DNA from 3 places in the Paenibacillus sp. EKM212P genome. Region 3 is predicted to be linked to each of the others. Evidence: riboswitches for the same ligand, from Rfam matches in the RefSeq annotation. Region 3 holds a riboswitch; each other region holds the start of a gene.

Region 1 (6,843 bases), on a different contig from region 3:
CTGGGTGTATGCAACGATTCCGATGCTATTCTTCGCACTGATTATTGCCTTTCTGCTTTATGCCCCTTTTGTGAAAATGCGCACCTTATGGCGAGTTGGATTCTTCCTACCCAATGTGACGTCTATTGTGGCTGTTGCCATCATATTTGGTGCCTTATTTGCCAACAATTTTGGATTTCTCAACTACCTTCTGCAACTCTTGGGACTACCCATGGTTCAATGGTTGAATGTGCCATGGGGTATCCAAATTGCCATTTCTTCTATGGTCGTATGGAGATGGATGGGCTATAACGCAATCATCTATTTGGCCGGACTCCAGAGTATTCCGCATGTGCTGTATGAGGCCGCCAAAATAGACGGGGCAACCGGAGCGCAAGCTTTTTTCCGCATCACTATCCCCATGCTGCGCCCAGTCATTCTGTTTACAGTCATTACGTCCACCATCGGCGGTATGCAGCTCTTCACCGAGCCACAGGTCCTGGTCGGTAATGACGGCGGTTCCGGGGCAAGTGGCATGACCATCGTTTTATACCTGTACCGCGAGTCGTTCATTAACAACTATTTTGGATATGGTGCAGCCGTCGGATGGGGCATGTTCCTCATCATTGCTCTATTCTCCATCATAAACTGGAAACTCGTTCAAGGTAAAAAATAACGATGGGAAGGAGCTTCACAACATGATGCAGACACGCGCAAAATCCTTTGTTTTATATGCCGGATTGTTGGTGGGAATCATCCTGTCGATGTTTCCATTTTACTGGCTGATCGTCATGGCAACTCGTACCACTTCAGACATCTACCGTTTTCCACCGCAATTGTGGTTTGGCAGCCACTTCTTGGATAACATAACGAGAGTATTACAGCAGATTAATTTTGCCGGAGCCTTTTTTAATACCCTTTTTGTAGCCAGTTCTGTTACCCTATTGGTTCTGTTTTTCGATTCACTGGCAGGTTTTGCATTCGCCAAGTTTGATTTTCCGGGCAAAAAAGTGCTATTTATCGTTCTGCTAGCTACGATGATGGTCCCTTCACAACTTTCGCTTGTCCCCTCCTTTGTCATGATGGCCTCCTTTGGATGGGTAGGTACGTTCAAAGCGCTTATCATCCCGGGGATGGTAAATGCCTTCGGCATTTTCTGGATTCGTCAATATGCGGAAGAATCCATCCCAAAGGAGCTGCTGGATGCGGGCCGGATGGACGGATGCAGCTTTTTTCGACTGTACTTGAATGTAGCACTGCCTATTCTACGTCCTGCGTTCGCTTTTCTCGGCGCCTTTACCTTTATAGGAGCCTGGAATGATTATTTATGGCCGCTAATTGTCTTAACGGATGAGCGTAAATTCACGCTCCAGATTGCACTGTCACAATTGAACGGGATTTACAATACGGATTATGCGATGGTCATTGCGGGCACCCTGCTGGCTGTACTGCCACTTATTATTTTGTTTCTTTTCATTAGTCGCCAGTTTATTTCCGATCTTGCCGCTGGAGCGGTCAAAGATTAGATTTACTTGAATTCCCTTATTCATTTCATGTATAATGGTTAATCGTCATTTCAAATAGCTTACATGATGAAGTTAGGTATCCAACAGGCAATTAGGTTAAGCGATTTACGATTTGAACATGAACTATGAACTGAGGGGAACTTTCCAGATGAACAAATTCACATATTATAACCCCACCAAATTAATATTTGGAGACAATCAAATTGAAGAACTGCAGCAGGAGCTGCTGAATTACGGCAAAAATATTTTACTGATATACGGAGGCGGAAGTGTCAAGCGAAATGGTCTGTATGACCAGGTATTAAACGCGTTAGAGCCGCTACATCTTAACATTCATGAATTGTCCGGCGTAGAGCCGAATCCGCGCTTGTCCACCGTTAAGAAGGGCATCGACATTTGCCGAAATGAAAACATCGACTTCTTACTTGCAGTAGGCGGCGGAAGCGTTATTGATTGCACCAAAGCCATCGCAGCAGGGGCTAAATATGACGGCGATGTGTGGGATATTATCAACAAAAAGCACATGCCGACCGAGGCTCTACCATTCGGCACCATCCTCACACTCGCCGCCACCGGTTCAGAAATGAATCCGGATTCTGTCATCACCAACTGGGAAACGAACGAAAAATACGTATGGGGCAGCGCGGTGACGCATCCGAAATTTTCGATTCTGGACCCCAAAAACACCTTCTCTGTGCCACGTGATCAGACGGTATATGGCATGGTGGATATGATGAGCCATGTGTTTGAACAGTATTTTCACAATGTTAAAAATACACCGTTGCAAGATCGTATGTGCTTTTCCGTGCTGCAAACCGTGATCGAAACTGCACCTAAACTGCTGGAGGATTTGCACAACTACGAGCATCGTGAAACGATTTTATATGCTGGAACGATCGCCCTTAACGGAACACTGCAAATGGGCTACTTCGGGGACTGGGCTTCGCATACGATTGAACATGCATTATCCGCTGTATATGATATTCCTCATGCTGGCGGTCTGGCGATTCTGTTTCCCAACTGGATGAGACATACAGTGGATCAGGATGCTGCACGCATGAAGCGGCTGATGCTCAGCATGTTTGACTTAGACACCGTAGGTAAAACAGATAGAGAAATCGCCTTGGAAGGTATTGACCGTCTTAGTGCATTCTGGACAAGTCTCGGTGCCCCTTCCACCCTGGCCGATTACAATATTAATGATGAGCAATTGGAAAAAGTCGCAAACATTGCAGCCCGTGAAATGGAATACGGAGGCTTTGGTAATTATAAAAAGCTGAATCAAGAAGATATTTTAGCTATTTTGCGTGCATCGTTATAACATTTAAAAGGGAGTGTCCTCAAGCCTGTGATGGCTGAGGGCACTCCCTTTTGGAATTTATGAATTAACCGTTTGTCCCTTTTCTTCTACTTGAATAGCTGCCCCTACACTGGCACCTGCAAGAATGCCCTTTTTCTTACTAGAATTCAGAGAATCCATATAGGTTCGGGTTTCTGCAACTACAATTCCTGATAAGCCGAGCAGTGCAATCAGGTTCGGGAAAGCCATCATTGCGTTAAAGATATCTGCCAGCAACCAAATCGCATCCAGTTTAATGAACGCGCCCCCGGCAACCAGTACGATGAACAGATAACGGTATGGTTTAATCCACTTGACCCCAAGCAAATATTCAACACAGCGTTCCCCGTAATAGTTCCAGCCGAGCATGGTGGTGAACGCGAACATAATCAGAATAATTGTGAGCAGTTCTGCCCCCAGCGGGAATGCGCTGGAAAATGCTTGCTGAGTCATCAGGCCCGCATCGGTAGGCCCGCTCCACACACCGCTAACCAGTAGCGTCAACCCAGTCATCACACAAATAACCATCGTATCAATAAACACGCCTGTCATGGAAATTAGCCCTTGCTCCGCAGGCCATTTGGTTTTGGCAGCTGCGGCTGCAATCGGTGCGCTCCCCAATCCGGCCTCATTGGCAAAAATACCTCTGGCTACCCCACTACGCATGGCCAGCATAATCGTAGCTCCGGCAAATCCGCCCGTTGCAGATGTAGTTGAAAATGCCGAATGGAGCACCAGCGCAATTGCGGCAGGAAGTTGGTCAGCAAACCGAATCAGTACGATGAGACAGATCAGTACGTACAAACCTGTTTTAAAAGGAACGACCTTCGTCGATACCTTGGCAATGCTTTTGAGTCCTCCAATAGTAACCAGTCCTGTAAGGATAGCAATAATCAGTGCCGTTACAATGGGCGGAACGCCAAAACTGTTTTCAGTGGAAGATACAATCGCTTTGACCTGCGGAAACGTTCCAATCCCGAACAACGCTACCAGCATGCCCGAAAAAGCAAACAGCATCGCCAGTGGTTTAAAACGGCGTCCAAGACCTTTCTCAATATAATACATCGGGCCGCCGGAAAATTGTCCATTCCGATCTTTCACCCGGTATTTTACCGCAAGTACACCTTCCGCATATTTCGTCGCCATCCCAAAAAAGGCTGCAACGACCATCCAGAACAAGGCACCCGGCCCGCCCAGCTTAATGGCTGTCGCTACGCCGACAATACTTCCTGTGCCAACTGTAGCCGCCAACGCTGTACTCAAAGCCGCAAAACTACTTACATCCCCGCTGCCTTCATTCGGGGCCTTACCGATCAGCTTGATCGCCAGGGGCAGGCGGAATACCTGCAGCATCTTCAAACGTATGGTCAGCCACAACCCCGTTCCCATGACAAGAATGATGAGAGGCGCCCCCCATATCCAACTGCTAATCGCTTCTAACACATGTACCAAATTCATTTCAACCCGCTCCTCCAGCATATTAGAAAACAAAAAAGAGTCAAATCCGCTGATTCGACTCCTGGAGAGGTTAAAGGCACGAAAAAATACAACCATCTTGTGCAGGTTTCTGCCACTAATAGCTCATAAAAAAGCCTAGGGCATTCCCTGTCACAGGTTATTCGCGTCTCTGTCCTTTTGCCTGAGAGTTTAAGCAGATGTTCTCTGCGGTGCACCTTCGGCGCCCAATTAAGGGTCTCTCCAGAGTTCTGTCCGTTTACGGTCCCCGCTTGTTGCTGTAATCAGCCTAAGCACCTGAGAGTTTTGCCCCTTCGGTCGGAACTTTCGTTCCATCTCCCGCAAACATCAACCAGACATATGAAATTTTTATTCATTATACAGAAAACTTTCAGCTTATTACAAGTGAAAAGTTTGTGAAGCCCTCTGAAATATTATTATTGTGTCTATCAAAAAAGCGGGTACAGCAGATTGCATCCTTAGAATGTCCTCTGCTATACCCGCCCGAGACGATATGGAATTACAATTCTTCACCATTGGTTGCTATCACATTTTTATACCAGTTAAATGAGTCCTTTTTGGAGCGTTTGAGCGTTCCGTTACCGTCATCATCCAGATCAACGTAAATAAATCCGTAGCGCTTGGACATTTCGGAAGTAGACATGCTCACAAGGTCGATAGGGCCCCAGCTGGTGTAGCCAAGCAGATCAACACCGTCGGCAATCGCTTCCTTCATTTGAACAATATGCTGACGCAAGTAATCAATACGATATGTGTCATGCACAGAACCGTCTTCTTCTACCTTATCATACGCACCCAAGCCATTTTCCACGATGAACAGCGGCTTTTGGTAGCGGTCATATAACGTGTTCAGCGTAACACGCAGACCGATCGGATCAATTTGCCATCCCCAGTCAGAGGACTGTAAATATGGATTTTTCACGCCGCCAATCAGGTTTCCTGCTGCTTTCTCACCTTCTGGACCTGCAGATACGGTCAAGGTCATATAGTAGCTAAATGAGATAAAATCAACCGTGTTATTTTTCAATATTTCAGCATCGCCTGGTTCTGTGTGTATTACAACATTATTTTCTTCAAAATAACGATTCATGTAATTGGAATATTCCCCACGGGCATGCACATCCGTAAAGAAAAGGTTCATCTGATTTTCATGCTGGGCTTTCAGTATATCCTCTGGGTTACACGTATGTGGATAGCTTTCAATACGTGCCAGCATACAGCCGATCTGAGCGCCCGGGATGATCTCATGTCCCCGTTTGGTCGCCAGTGCACTAGCTACAAATTGATGATGCAATGCTTGATATATCGCTTGTTGTTTGTTTTCTACACGGTCAATAACCACACCGCCACCGGTGAACGGACTCATGGTCATTACATTGATTTCATTAAAGGTCAGCCAGTATTTTACTTTATCCTTATAGCGTGTAAACACCGTTTCGGCATAATTTACGTAATGCTGTATGACTTCGCGTCCCAGCCAGCCATTATACTTCTGCGTCAGACCTAGCGGTGTTTCATAATGTGACAATGTTACCAGCGGCTCAATATTATACTTGCGCAGCTCATCAAATACATTGTCGTAGAATTGCAATCCTGCTTCATTCGGCTCGGCATCATAGCCATTCGGGAAAATCCGCGACCAGTGGATGGACATACGAAATACTTTAAAGCCCATTTCAGCGAATAATGCAATATCTTCTTTGTAATGGTGGTAAAAGTCTACACCTTCACGCTTTGGAAAACGTGCATTGACTTTGCCTGCCAAAATGTCTTCGAGTCGTTCGGACGAAATCTCTATAGCGTGATCGTTCTTGCGCTCTGCTTTGGGTACATAGGCAACCATGTCTGCGCTGGACAATCCTTTTCCATCTACGTCAAAAGCGCCTTCCAATTGGTTGGCTGCGGTTGCCCCGCCCCACAAGAAGTTTTTCGGAAACCCTTTTAGCGTCTTCGTCATAGTATAAAAACCTCTTTCCGTATTTAAGATTTTTACTTTGGTCAAGTCATCCCATCAAGTACTGCAAATATGAATCAATACCTAACGATAACCGTTCTCCTTTGAAATGCATTGACAGATACTTTAAAATAAACGTAATGCCTTCATAAGCATCCTAATCGTTGTAACGCGTTTCATGTCAAGAATTTATTTTTTTCTTATGTGAGGAGAAGCACCATGTCGAATCTTGATCAAATTGCAAAACTGGCGGGCTTTTCCAAAGCTACGGTATCCAGAGTATTAAATCAGTCCCCCCATGTTAGTCACGAAACAAGAGCTAAAATTTTGAAAATCATGCAGGAATTAGATTATGTTCCTAATCGAAATGCCATTTCTCTATCCAAGGGTCAGACGCTTCAGATCGGTATCATTACTTCAACTATTAATGAAATTGTTCTCGCTTTTCTGGACAGCTTTGTGGAAGTAGCGGGCCAATATGAATTTCAAACCATTATTTATACTTCGGGAGAAGACAAAAAGAAAGAGCTTCAAGCCTTTGAGGACTTAAAAAGAAAAAGAGTCGATGC
Region 2 (6,843 bases), on a different contig from region 3:
CGAGTATAAATAAAGGTGTCGCAAAGCTGAGATAGGTATAGCCCACTACGGTTTTGTCCAGCAGACTATGCTGATAACGACCGCTGAGTACGCCGAGCGGAATGGCGATCAGATACGTCAGAACCAGAATTACTACGCCCAGAAAGAACGTGTTCCCCAGACGGCTGCCAATCAGATCGGTAACGCTAATTTTATGTACATAAGATTTGCCCAGATCCCCGTGAGCAAGCTGGACGAGCCAGTTCCCATACTGCACCCACACCGGATCATTCAGTCCCAGTTTTTGTCGCTGTTCTTCCAGTGCGGCCGGATTCAGATTGGGTGTCGAAGTAATAAGTCCTGTCAGGGCATCCCCCGGCATAGCCTTAGCTAGGAAAAATATAAGCACGCTCAGTGCAAAAAGTTGAGGGATCATAACCAGCAGCCGACGCAGTGTAAATTTCCACATATTCTGTACCCCCCTTATGGTAGCGCGACTTGATGGGATGGACTTACTGATTTTAGTGCAAACGGCTTTCCACTCGCGTCTAGATGTTTGGGTAGCTCTGTTTTGTAGGAGGATAAAAGCATTCGCCTTTTTTGGGCATTTTCCAGTCGTTTTGTAGGATCAATATTGGGAATGGTTGCAATGAGGCGCTGGGTATACAGATGCTGTGGACGCTCATAAATGTCTTGCTCGCTCCCCTGTTCCACTAGACGTCCTCTATACATAATACCGATTTGGTCACACATATGGCGGATAATACCTAGGTCATGACTAATGAACAGATACGTTAAATTAAACTCCCGCTGCACATCCTTCATAAAATTAAGCACTTGTGCCTGCACGGAAACGTCCAGCGCCGACACCGGCTCATCTGCAATGATCAGCTTGGGGTTTAATGTAAGCGCACGCGCGATCCCGATCCGTTGCCGCTGCCCCCCGGAAAATTCATGCGGATATTTGTAGGCTGCATCGGCATTCAAGCCGACCTTTTCCAGCAACGTCTGTACTTTCCTTCGTTCTTCCTCACTGCTCAGCCTTTCAAAATTTCGCAGCGGTTCAGCAATGACATCTAATACGCGCTTACGCGGGTTGAGCGAAGAGTATGGGTCCTGAAAAATCATCTGAATATCTCTACGCAGTGGATGGCGATTGTTACGGCTCAGAGCTGCAAGGTCCTTTCCTTTAAACAGAATCTGTCCGCTCGTCAGCTTATTTAGACCGATGATCGTCCTGCCTGTCGTCGTTTTTCCACAACCGGATTCTCCCACCAGCCCGTATGTCTGGCCTGCCTCAATGCTGATCGACACGCCATCCACTGCTTTCACCTGATCGATAACACGCTGGAAGAAACCACCGCGCACCGGATAGTGGACCCTCAGATCATTTAACTCCAGTAGTGCCATGAGCAGCCTCCCCCTTTGCCTCGTCTTCAAAATGAAAATGCTGATAACATGTACAACGGACCCAATGTCCAGGGGAAATTTCATTTAGTTGGGGATGGTCTTCATGCACTCTCTCCTGAATCCAAGGAATACGCGGAGCAAAGCGGCAGCTATTGCGGGGGATATCTTGTAATGAGGGAACAATACCGCCGATGACATGCAGTGATTCCCCCTTGGTATGCGATCCCGGCATAGAAGCAAGCAAAGAACGTGTATACGGATGCTGTGGATGCCTGAATAATTCAAAAACATCAGCGCTCTCCACGATTTCTCCGGCATACATGACCACCACGCGGTCGGCTACTTCTGCCACAACACCAAGATCGTGCGTAATCAGGATAATTCCGCTCTCAGTCTCCTGTTGAAGCTGTTTGAGCAAGTCGAGAATTTGCGATTGGATCGTTACATCGAGCGCAGTCGTCGGCTCATCTGCAATAATAAGAGAAGGTCGGCAAGCTATGGCAATCGCGATCATCACACGCTGCCGCATCCCTCCTGACAGTTCATGCGGATACTGATCATACACACGCACAGGATTCGGTATATCTACACTTTCCAGCAGCTCCAGCACACGTTCCCTTTTTTGCTTCATAGATAGTGACGTATGATAATCAAGATTTTCCTCAATCTGCTTGCCAATGCTCATCAACGGGTTGAGTGCTGTCAGCGGATCCTGAAAAATCATGCCAATGCCCGCTCCGCGGATTTTATTCATTTGCCCTGAAGAAAGACGGTTCAGGTCCGTGCCTTTAAAAAGGACCTCTCCCTCTACACGTGTGCGTTCCATGTCATGCAGTTGCGGGATAGAAAGCGCCAGCGCGCTTTTGCCACAGCCAGACTCTCCGACTACAGCCAGCACTTCATTGGGGTTGACCGTCAGATCCAGATGGTCGACTGCGGGGTGATATTGATCCTTGATGCGAAAAGAGACGGATAATCCTTTAATTTCCAACACGGGTTCGGTATTCAATGCGCGCTTCCTCCATTCTCCATGGTCTTGTCCCGCTTATTCTCACCATGTTTGATGTTTAAAACCTCTCATGAACATTACATACCGTTTTTGTCGGAATAATTTGAATACATCCTATCACCAGTATATGGATATATCAATTAAGATTATGCTATCAACTTCATTTAAAAAATCAATGATCCAGCAGTAGCGCGGCCTTTCTGGCACAAAATGTAATGAAATAACCAACCACAGGTTAATTTTCATCACAAAAAAAGTCGCCTGATCCCTCTACAGGGATCAAACGACTAACTAGCACCAGCTCACATTGAGCTCCTCACGATAATTACGAAGCCGCTCCATAGGAGCCAGACTTGAACGTTCTAGGATCATACCATTTGTAGCCTGCTGCCGGAGCAGACCAAGGCTCAGCCTGCGGTTCCGTGGAAGCCGCAGGCTCCTCGAATGGCAGAAGCTTCGTTGGTTGATCCAGAGTCAAACCTTCCACATCGGACAATTTCGTGTAGTCCTGCTTCCATGCAAGCCATTGGACCGTTTGCACCAGAAAGGTGGAATCATCCACTTCCTCGAAACCATCATATGTCTTCTTCGACTGTCCGTTTTCCTCACGCACATATTTCGGTGTAGCATCTTCTACAGGGGAAGAATCACCGATGAACGCTGCCTTGCCTTGACCTACCTTGGAGATAGCGGCATAAGGCCCTTCTGCACGGCCCCCGCCATTATAAACTCCCTGGTCTACAGCATTCCCCCATTTTTTCGTGCCTGAAGGGATATAAGCAATGCCTTTAGCCTTGGTAGGATCAATAATAGCCAGCGTAGATCCTGCATGCATTGCAATCGAGCGCACACCCTTGGTAATACCGAAAGATTGATCTGCGGCTACAATGTCAGTAGCATTCACGTCACCAAGCGCATTATAACGGAAACGAACACCAAAGTTGGTCGCCAGCCAATCGGAGCTTGTTAATCCTTGCATCGCCGGTGATGCAGCTTCTTCTGCAGTCATGCCTTTGGCCGGATTAGTATAGGCTCCACGACGGTAGCCATTCATAACTTCGGAGGAATCCCAACGGTTTTTGTTACGGTCCGCATTATAATGATCGGAGATGAAGAAGACGCTCCCCCCGTTATTCACGTATTGCAGCAGAGCAGCCTGCTCGGATGCCTTAAAGGCAACATTCGCTTCACCAATAATGAACACATCATATTGGCGCAGCTTATCATATGTTATGGCCTGCTCTCCATAAGTAAAAGGAATGGGACGATTCAATTGGTCTACCGTAAAGCCTACATTACGCAGTCCATTGGCAAAGTCGGAGAAGGCGCCTTCAATGACCCAATCTGCTGCGCCAGCGGTCTGTGCGTGCGTATTATCGAACAGCACCTTTTTGCCTTTTCCATCCGGCAGTGTAGTACCGGGTTGACCCGGGTTGCCAGGTTCGCCTGGTTCCCCCGGCTCGCTTCCGCTCACCAGTTCAACAGCGCTTGGGCTTTTCACTCCACCAAAATTATTGTAGGCGCCGAGTGTACCCGTCACACGAATTTTGCTGCCGATCAGCTCAGGATGGCCTGATAGCCCATATTGCCCTCTGTACGCTGAAGTCAGCTGTACATCCAACAGATTAGACGTATTACGTTCATTTGCCTGATCGGCAATCAGTACGTTAAAATCATTCGCGAACGGGGAAGAAAAATTAGCCGTTTTCGATCCGGTAGCATGTCCGACGATGTAACCTTCCACCGTCACCGTACCTCCACTGCTTTGGCGCTGAAGTGCTTCGGCTACTGTCAATGCTCCCTCCGCCTTGACCTGACCGAATGGAACGAAGATCCCAATCAGCAGTGATACGATCGCTGCTAGATGCAACATCCCTTTTAAGCGTGAACCTGTGAATCGCAAGCCTTTTACCATACGTCAATATCCCTCCTATGATTTCCATAAATATACTTGTCCTTTATCAGATTAGCCGCCAATCTTCTAATTCCTTCCTGATTTCATCCATAATTATGTAAATTTTAATCTTTTTTATTGGGAACGCACCTGTTTATGTAAAAATTAAACCTGTGATTGACACCGAGCACGGCATACATTACGCTAAGAAAGACATGTAGAACGGTATACGCGAATGAAGATGACGGGAGAGTCTGTCCAGGGAGCCTACGCTCTGGCGGCACCGAAGGAGCAAGACGCCAGCACCCGGCTGGCGGATAATCTCTCAGGTCCATGTATCGTCATCTGACGCAACTCTGGAGAGAGCGCAAGCCACCCAAGGGGTAAGGCGGTAAGAACACCGCACGAAACTCTCAGGTAACGAGGACAGAGATAAGGGAAACTTCCTTATCCTGTCCTTTTTTGTGCTTACATTGTGCGTCAGCATTAGGAACCGTCATAACCGCGCAAAGACGCGGAAATACCATATAGTATGGTATTAGAACATACAGGGGGCCACACCATGCGTTTCAAAGATGTATTTTCTATTATCGGTCCGGCCATGACCGGACCTTCCAGTTCACACACCGCAGGCGCGGTGCGGCTCGCACGCGTTGCCCGGCACTGGCTCGGGACGCAGCCTGACCGTGCCCGCATGACACTGTACGGCTCCTTTGCCGACACGTATAAAGGACACGGTACAGACCTGGCGCTCATCGCAGGGCTGCTTAATTACGATACGGACGATCACCGGATTCCGGATGCCGAGCAATGGGCAGAGCAAGCCGGGATGGCCGTGGAATTCGCCGTCAGCGGACTCCCCGCGCCTCATCCGAACACTGTCCGTTTCGAGCTGTGGAAGGGCGAGGATCAGCGCACACTGTTGGGCTCCTCCATCGGCGGCGGCAGCATCCATGTCCAGCAGCTTAACGAATTCCGGGTCAATCTGACCGGGGAGCTGCCTACGCTGGTGCTTCTCCACTCGGATAAGCCCGGTACATTGGGCGCGATAACTTCAGCGCTGGGCGCGGCCCACATTAACATTGCCTATATGCACGTAGATCGCAAAGGCCGGGATGGTGAAGCACTCACCGCCATTGAAACGGACAGTTCTGCTCCGGCTGAACTGATTGCGGAACTGCGTTCTTTACCTCATATGTATGAAATTAAGATGATTAATTTGAAAAAAGGAGCTGAATCCGATGCGGTTTAGCCATCTACATGAAATCAGCGCTTTATGCGCTGAAGAATCCACCACAATTGGCCGCTTGATGATTCAAGAGCAGGTACAAGAGACGAATACAACGGAGGAAGAAATCTTTCGCCAAATGTCTGATTATTATGAAGTCATGAAGGAAGCCGTTCATCGCGGTCAAACACAAGACACCGTATCCCGCAGTGGATTGACAGGCGGTGACGGCAAGCGCCTAGCCGAGTATCTGCGGTCAGGGGAAACCTGCTCCGGTGATGCCTCCGCGCTCGCCATGGCTTATGCCCTCTCCGTGTCGGAGGTTAATGCATCCATGGGTCGCATTGTCGCCACGCCTACCGCAGGCTCATGTGGGGTTATCCCTGGTGTGTTCATCAGTGCGCAGGAGCGGTTCGGCTGGGATGATGAGCATATGGTGAACGGCCTGTTCGCCGCTGGAGCCATTGGCTACGTGATCGCCAACAACTCCTTCATTTCTGGCGCGGAGGGAGGCTGTCAGGCTGAGATTGGTTCAGCTATCGGGATGGCTGCTGGCGCTATGGTCGAGCTGCGTGGTGGTACGCCTGAACAGGCTGTTCACGCCGTGGGCCTCGCTCTTAAGAACACACTCGGCCTGATTTGCGACCCCGTCGCTGGACTCGTGGAGATTCCGTGCATCGTGCGCAACGGGCTGGGAGCCGTGACTGCGCTTGCCGCAGCGGATATGGCTTTGGCGGGTGTGCGCAGCGCTATTCCGTCTGACGAAGTCATTGACGTGATGCTTGAAGTCGGCAGTGCGATGCCGTCGAAGCACCGCGAGACCGCCAAAGGCGGCTTGGCTCAGACGCCGACTGGCAAGCGTTTGACCGAATCACTTACACGCAACACACCGACCAAGAAGGATAAGTCATAATTTATAAGCGGTAGCCTCCTTAAAAAAAAGAGCAAGCATGTCGTCCTTGGACGTATGCTTGCTCTCTTTTTTACTGAACGGTTACCTGTATCTTCGTCATTTTACCTGCATATTTCACAGTAATTACTGCTTTGCCCTTGCCCTGTGCCTTAATGTTACCGTCTTTGACGGTCGCAACAACAATTCTGGACGAGGACCAGACAGCCGGTTTGGAAACATCCTTCTCCGACTCATCCTTATACGTGGCTGTAGCCGTAACCTTGGCCAGCTGTCCTGCCTTCAAATTCAAAGCAACTTCGTCTGTTTGCAGATATTTAAGCGTATCAACATCCACGGGTACGCTGATTACCTTCCCGCCAAACTTCGCCTGAATGTTAGCTTTACCGTAGCTAACCGCAGTAACCTGACCC
Region 3 (6,843 bases):
ATACAGATGCAGATAAAGCTAGCAACGCTTGATTGGAGCAAATGTTAGACGTGGCCTTTTCGCGGCGGATATGCTGTTCCCGCGCTTGCAAGGTCAGCACGAAGCCGCGTTTACCGTTACGGTCTGTGGTCTGACCCACAATACGGCCGGGGATACGGCGCATATGTACCTGAGAAACGGCAAAGTATCCACAGGTCGGACCGCCGAGAGAAGAGGAGATGCCAAGTGGCTGCGCATCTCCTACCACAATATCCGCGCCCTGTTTGCCGGGTGTCTCCAGCAAGCCAAGTGCCAGTGGGTTGGCGCTGACGACCAAAAGACCTTTGTGCGCATGGATGAGATCAGCCATCGGCTTCAGGTTTTCCACGGCTCCGAAAAAGTTGGGGCTTTGGACTAAAACAGCCGCGGTCTGTTCCGATACGGCCGCCGCTAACGCATCGGCATCCGTTACCCCGTCCGAACAGCCAATCTCCACAATGTCCAAATCCAATCCGCGTGCATAGGCTGCCAATACCTGACGTGCCTCCGGATGGACGGACCTTGATACGATAAGCTGTTTACGGCGGGTAGCTGCGGCGGACAGTGAGCCCGCTTCCGCCAGTGCAGTCGCTCCGTCGTACATGCTGGCATTAGCTACAGCCATGCCCGTCAATTCGCAAATATACGACTGAAATTCGAAAATGGCTTGTAGCTCACCTTGGCTTACTTCCGGCTGATAGGGGGTGTAGGCTGTGTAGAATTCCGAGCGTGAAGTGATGTGCTGGATGACGGACGGAATATGATGATCATAAATTCCTGCGCCAAGAAAGCTGGCATGTGTGTCTGTATTGGCGTTGTGTCCGGCCAGCTCGGCCAAATGTCGGGTTAAGGCTCTCTCGTCGAGCCGAGAAGAAAGAGGGAGTTCCCCTTGATATCGAATGGCCTCTGGAATGTCACTGAATAAATCATCGATGGATGAAACGCCGACCACACGCAGCATTTCGGTTTGATCCTGTTCAGTCATAGGGAGATAACGATGCTGCTTCATAGGTTCTGGCTCCTTTCGAAAAGCAAAATTTTAAATCGTAAATTAGCTAATAAAAAAGTGTGAGATGGAAAACCCAGAAGTTCATATCTGACATGTTTGCTTTATTGAAATGAAGAGAGTTTAAGATCAGCGCGGGCGTTTATAAAAGGGGGCTGCCACCACCTCGGCACGCAGGCGTTTGCCACGAATCTCAACCTCCAGCGGTGTGGAGAGGGCGCTAAAACGACTGTCCACCAAGGCGAGGCCGAGATTACGCTTCAAGGTGGGCGACTGAGTCCCCGTTGTGACCTCACCGATGCGTTGTCCTTCTGCGAATACCGGGTAATGGGCGCGAGGGATACCGCGATCCATCATTTCCAGCCCGATCAATTTGCGAGGAATCCCTTGTTCTTTCTGACGTTGCAGTGCTTCTCTACCGATAAAATCTCCTTTATTCAGCTTGACGAAGAAACCTAGACCGGCTTCGAGCGGTGAAATCGTGGCAGATAACTCCTGTCCGTACAGCGGCAACCGTGCCTCAAAGCGTAATGTATCCCGAGCACCAAGTCCAGCGGGAATCAGCCCATACGACTCACCGGAACGAAGCAAACCCTCCCATATGGCTGGTGCTTCCGCGGCAGGTACGTAAAATTCAAAACCGTCTTCACCCGTATATCCGGTTCGTGAGACGAGTGCTTTTGCTCCGAACAATGGCACATTCTCATGGAAGCGAAAAGATGCCAGATTCGTAATGTCCGTATCTGCCACGGCTGCGGCAATACGTGCTGCTTCCGGTCCTTGCAACGCCAGCAATGCTATCGCATCAGACACATTCTCCATGTGAACGGATGCAGGCATATGGCGAATTAGCCAATCCCAATCCTTATCGATGTTAGAGGCGTTCACAACGAGCATGTAGCGCTCCGGTCCTTTGCAGTAAACAAGCAGGTCGTCTACTACCCCTCCATCGGGGTAACACAGGAGTGAATATTGTGCCTGACCTGGTTCCAACTGGCTGACATCATTCGTGGTCACCCTTTGCAGAAAAGCTTCGGCCTCTTTGCCTTCAACCAAAAATTCGCCCATATGCGATACATCGAATAAACCCGCACGTTGCCGGACGGCCTCATGCTCCTTTTGAATGCCGCTAAACTGAACGGGGAGCTCCCAGCCGCCAAAGTCAATACAACGAACCCCAGACTGCGTCCCGTAGGACGAATATAGCGGTGTTTTTCGCAAATTAGTCATTTTTCCACTCCTATCCGGTGTGATCGGCTAAACAAAAAAGACAGGCCGAAAAAAACGTATAGACGGCAGTCTACACTCTTTTTTTCAGCTCTGTCCTTGATACCAGAAAGTTACCCCGGTATGTACCGGGTTTCCCCTTGGGTGATCCGCTCCAATAGCGAATGCTCTCCAGAGATGCGTCCGGCAGAGGTCCTTTTGCCTGAGAGATTCACCTACAATGCAGGCTTACTCCTTCGGCGCTACCTTCGGGATCAACAGTATATTACCTGGCTTTGCAGATAACAACTTGATCCGATTCGCGTGCACTTATGTCTCATAAGCGGCAACAGCTATGCGAATCTTTTTGGCAGTCTCTCCCTCCGCGTTCATCCGCGTTTGCAGTTGTCGGGGTGTTTCCCAAAGCATTTGCTATAACCCATTAATACGCAAATTCATTCAAAATGTCAATAAAAATGTCATCAAAAACAATAGAAAAAACATTTAATATATAAATAAGGATATGTAAGCGTTTGTTATAAGTTATCATATTTTTATATAGTACGCCATATGAGGTCATATGAAGTATTTTTGTTAGTATTATTGACATGAGTGTTCCTGTTGTCATAATCTTAACCTGTCTAATACAGGTGAGCAAAAGCGATTTTATTCATATGGAAGCGAGGGGAACAAAATGGGTGAAGTGAAGCAGCAACTTTGGTATACAGACGAACATGAGTGGGTTCAGCGCACAGAGAATGGAACGTTGCGGATTGGTATTACAGACTTTGCACAGCATCAACTGGGTGATATTGTTTTTGTAGAATTACCTGAGGCGGGAGTAACGATTGAGCAGGGAGCGGAGATCGGTACGATTGAATCGGTGAAGACGGTATCCGACCTTTTTGCTCCGGTGACGGGAACCGTATTAAAAGTGAATGAAGCGCTGGAAAGTACGCCTGAGCTAGTGAATGAATCTCCCTATGAAAAAGGTTGGATGATCGAAGTAGAGATGGGTAAAGATGTGGAGGAAGCATTGGGCAAGCTACTGTCTGCGGATCAATACGAGCAGTTGATTTCCGATGAGCAGTAATGGAGCAATGTAGTATGGAATAAGAGTGTTATTTGTCTGCTCGATTTTTGTATACAACAGTCGCTATGATTTGACATAGCGACTATTTTTTTGTCTTTTTGCAGACGTAATTACGTGTTTTATTCTGATGTAGAGGGTTGTCCCTATAGTAAGAATCATACATAATCCAGTACGGTTTTTCGACTAATTTCTAAAGCTACAGGTCATATTAAGAAGAATTATGCAGGTATAATACCTTCTCGGATAAATTAAATTTAAATGTTGTCATCAACGTTCATGACGAAAGTACGTTTTCATTTCGTTGATGAAGATAGCGCTGTCATTTAGTATGAATTTTAAGAAAAGGTAGTGATGCTTACCTACAAGGAGGATTTGAATATGAGTACATTGGACGCAAAGCCAAGTTCAAAAGGAGGCACTCGTGTCGCCGTACAGCGTTTTGGCCGTTTTCTTAGCGGTATGGTTATGCCCAATATGGGAGCCTTTATCGCGTGGGGATTGATTACGGCACTCTTTATTCCGACCGGGTGGTTCCCGAACGAAGGTTTTGCACAACTGGTTGATCCGATGAAAAATTATTTGCTGCCGCTGCTGATTGGTTACACGGGAGGCACGATGATTCACGGACAACGTGGAGGTGTGATTGGTGCCATTATGACGATGGGTGTCATAGTGGGAGCCGATATCCCGATGTTCCTGGGCGCGATGGTCGCTGGTCCGCTGGCTGCGTGGATATTGAAGAAGTTCGACAAGGCCATTGAAGGCAAAGTCAGATCAGGCTTTGAAATGCTGGTCAATAATTTTTCGGCCGGGATTATCGGTGCCATTCTAGCACTGCTTGCCCATGTGGCGATCGGCCCGGTTGTACAAATGATCAGTCAAGTATTGTCGGCAGGGGTACAGTTCCTCGTGAACGCAGGGCTACTGCCGCTTGTCAACCTCATTATTGAGCCCGGAAAAGTATTATTTTTAAACAACGCGCTGAATCACGGAGTATTAAGTCCGATTGCGTTGGAGGAAGCTGCAAGAACAGGGAAATCCGTACTGTTCATGCTGGAATCCAACCCTGGGCCGGGGCTCGGTATTTTGCTGGCCTACTGCCTGTTCGGTAAAGGCTCTGCGAAGTCGTCGGCTCCTGGCGCAGTCATCATTCATTTTTTCGGCGGGATTCATGAAATTTATTTCCCTTATATTTTGATGAAGCCGATTTTGATTCTTGCTGCTATAGCTGGGGGCGTTGTGGGAACCTTCTGTTTCATGTTGACAGGTGCCGGACTGGTTGCTGCTCCTTCGCCGGGCAGCATCATCGCCTATTTTCTAATGACGCCAAAAGGCGGATATTTGCCAATGCTAAGCGGGGTGATCGCTGCTGCGGTCGTATCTTTTGCTGTTGCCGCAGTGTTACTCAAGACTGGTAAGCAACAAGAAGAGGGGCTGGAGGAAGCTGCATCCCGCCTGAAAGATATGAAAAATCAAAGCAAGAGTGCAAGTGCTAACGCCACTGTAATGGAAGATAACCACGAATCTGATCGTGCTGCAGAAATTGCTGCAGATCGAACGCTCAAGGATAAATCCGAAGTGAACAAAATCGTCTTTTCCTGTGATGCAGGTATGGGTTCAAGCGCTATGGGTGCCTCGATTTTACGCAAAAAAATGAAGCAGGCGGGTGTGGGCGTAACAGTTACGAATACGGCAATCAGTGAAATTCCACAGGATGCGGATATTGTCATTACGCAAAAAACGTTGACAGATCGGGCTAAAACAGTAGCTCCGAAAGCTGAGCACATTTCCATTGACAATTTTCTGAAGAGTCCTGAATACGAAGCGCTGGTTGAACGTCTGAAATCCGATTCTTAATCCCCATCGTATGCAATGTACGTCTCCTGCTGGAGGGATGAGCTTGGGAAGGAACGGTATGCGCTTATGAATATTACGAAACGACAACGTGACATCGTGGAATATCTTCTGGAGCAGTCCAAAGAGGTTACAGCCGGGGAAATTGCCACGAAGATCAATGTCAGCACAAGGACGGTTCATCGGGAACTGGGTGCAGTCGAGCATTGGCTGGCAGCTCATGAGGTGAAGCTGGAGAAAAAGTCAGGGATCGGTATCTGTATAGATGCTGATCCAGCTCAGCTTGTATGCCTGCGAAAACAATTGCTGCATACGAAGTCAGACGAATATTCGGCTGAGGAGAGAAAGATCGTGGTACTCTGCATGCTGCTGGATACACGGGAGCCGATCAAGCTGTTGGCGCTGGCTTCAGATCTGAAAGTCACGGTAACTACGGTCAGTCATGATCTAGACGAATTGCAAGACTGGATTGGGAAACGTGGACTCATGCTTGTGCGCAGACGGGGGTACGGGGTCGAGATTACAGGGCGGGAGACAGATAAAAGACGGGCGATTTCCGAGCTGGCTCTCGAATATTTGGATGAATCCGATCTGTTTTCAGCCCGGGAAGAACTTCGTCCTGTAACCCGTGTTGCCGACAAGTTGCTGGAGATGATTGGCAGAGATAACCTGCTAATCGTGGAAAAGGCCCTCTGGCAGCCCCATGAAAAATGGTTGGAAAACATGGTGGAAAGCAAATACATGGAGCTGCTGATTCAAATTTGCGTTTCGCTGGTACGTCTGCGACTCGGGTATGTTATAGATCCTCTTCTCTCGTATTTAAAAACAGATTCAGATGAAAATATCATGCTTCGCACAGCTATGGTGGAACGCATATGCACGGAGTTGTCAGAGGCGCTGGATATTGAATTTCCAGAGCCGGAACGATCTTATCTCAGGCTGCTATTTCGTGATGCCGAAGATCACTCTACCCGACTACTGCCGTTGGATGATCTCGTACTGTTAGAGTCGGTTCATGAGTTGATTCGTCGTGTGGAGGAAGAGACAGGCACGCCATTGAAAGAGGACCGTGTTCTGCGTGAAGGACTGATTGCCCATATGGCTCCGGTATTCAAACGTTTGAAGGAAGGCAGGTCGATTCGTAACCCTCTCCTTCAGCAAATCCGCAAGGATTACAGCAGCTTATTTGACTCAGTGAAAAAGGCTGCGGCGAGCATGACAGAAATGAAAGTGCCTGATGAAGAGATCGGATTTCTCGTCATGCATTTCGGCGCTTCGCTGGAGCGGCTGCGACAATTGCGTCGGGAGGTGCGGGCCATTGTAGTCTGCACGAGCGGCATTGGATCATCCAGACTTCTGGCAACAAGGCTCGCCAAAGAGCTCCCACAGATCAAAATTGTGGATAGGGCTTCATGGTACGAGGCGGCGCGGATTCCCAAGGAGGATTATGATCTGATCATTTCGACAGTAGAGCTACCGCTTGAACCAGATCGGTATCTTAAGATCAGTCCGCTGCTAACGCAGGAGGAGAGTGACCGTCTGCGTCATTTCATCCAGCATATTACACTCCATCATCTCAATGATCATCAGCAGGACCAGGCCGTTCAGCCTGGTCAGGATATGGAGTGGCTTACCGGTCTGCGGAAAAGTCTCGAGGAAATTGTAC

The links. Region 3 has a riboswitch for glycine ahead of gcvT (glycine cleavage system aminomethyltransferase GcvT). Riboswitches for the same ligand answer to the same signal wherever they lie in the genome.
Region 1: another riboswitch for glycine. It lies ahead of G9G54_RS19015 (alanine/glycine:cation symporter family protein); the one in region 3 lies ahead of gcvT (glycine cleavage system aminomethyltransferase GcvT).
Region 2: another riboswitch for glycine. It lies ahead of sdaAB (L-serine ammonia-lyase, iron-sulfur-dependent subunit beta); the one in region 3 lies ahead of gcvT (glycine cleavage system aminomethyltransferase GcvT).

What each region holds. Positions count from the first base shown of each region.
Region 1 is NZ_JAAMNR010000006.1:293,737-300,579, reverse strand. Features, by position in the region: gene G9G54_RS19030 (carbohydrate ABC transporter permease) at 1-655, shown strand, start outside; gene G9G54_RS19025 (carbohydrate ABC transporter permease) at 678-1,505, shown strand; gene G9G54_RS19020 (iron-containing alcohol dehydrogenase) at 1,654-2,826, shown strand; gene G9G54_RS19015 (alanine/glycine:cation symporter family protein) at 2,884-4,302, opposite strand; glycine riboswitch at 4,462-4,556, opposite strand; glycine riboswitch at 4,575-4,651, opposite strand; gene G9G54_RS19010 (glycoside hydrolase family 1 protein) at 4,820-6,277, opposite strand; gene G9G54_RS19005 (LacI family DNA-binding transcriptional regulator) at 6,494-6,843, shown strand, end outside.
Region 2 is NZ_JAAMNR010000005.1:14,753-21,595, reverse strand. Features, by position in the region: gene opp4B (oligopeptide ABC transporter permease) at 1-448, opposite strand, end outside; gene G9G54_RS15685 (ABC transporter ATP-binding protein) at 463-1,389, opposite strand; gene G9G54_RS15680 (ABC transporter ATP-binding protein) at 1,367-2,398, opposite strand; gene G9G54_RS15675 (DUF6359 domain-containing protein) at 2,724-4,313, opposite strand; glycine riboswitch at 4,528-4,643, shown strand; gene sdaAB (L-serine ammonia-lyase, iron-sulfur-dependent subunit beta) at 4,855-5,544, shown strand; gene sdaAA (L-serine ammonia-lyase, iron-sulfur-dependent, subunit alpha) at 5,534-6,433, shown strand; gene G9G54_RS15660 (Ig-like domain-containing protein) at 6,504-6,843, opposite strand, start outside.
Region 3 is NZ_JAAMNR010000004.1:577,362-584,204, reverse strand. Features, by position in the region: gene gcvPA (aminomethyl-transferring glycine dehydrogenase subunit GcvPA) at 1-1,027, opposite strand, end outside; gene gcvT (glycine cleavage system aminomethyltransferase GcvT) at 1,154-2,254, opposite strand; glycine riboswitch at 2,432-2,623, opposite strand; gene gcvH (glycine cleavage system protein GcvH) at 2,925-3,323, shown strand; gene G9G54_RS15205 (PTS mannitol transporter subunit IICB) at 3,702-5,180, shown strand; gene G9G54_RS15200 (BglG family transcription antiterminator) at 5,247-6,843, shown strand, end outside.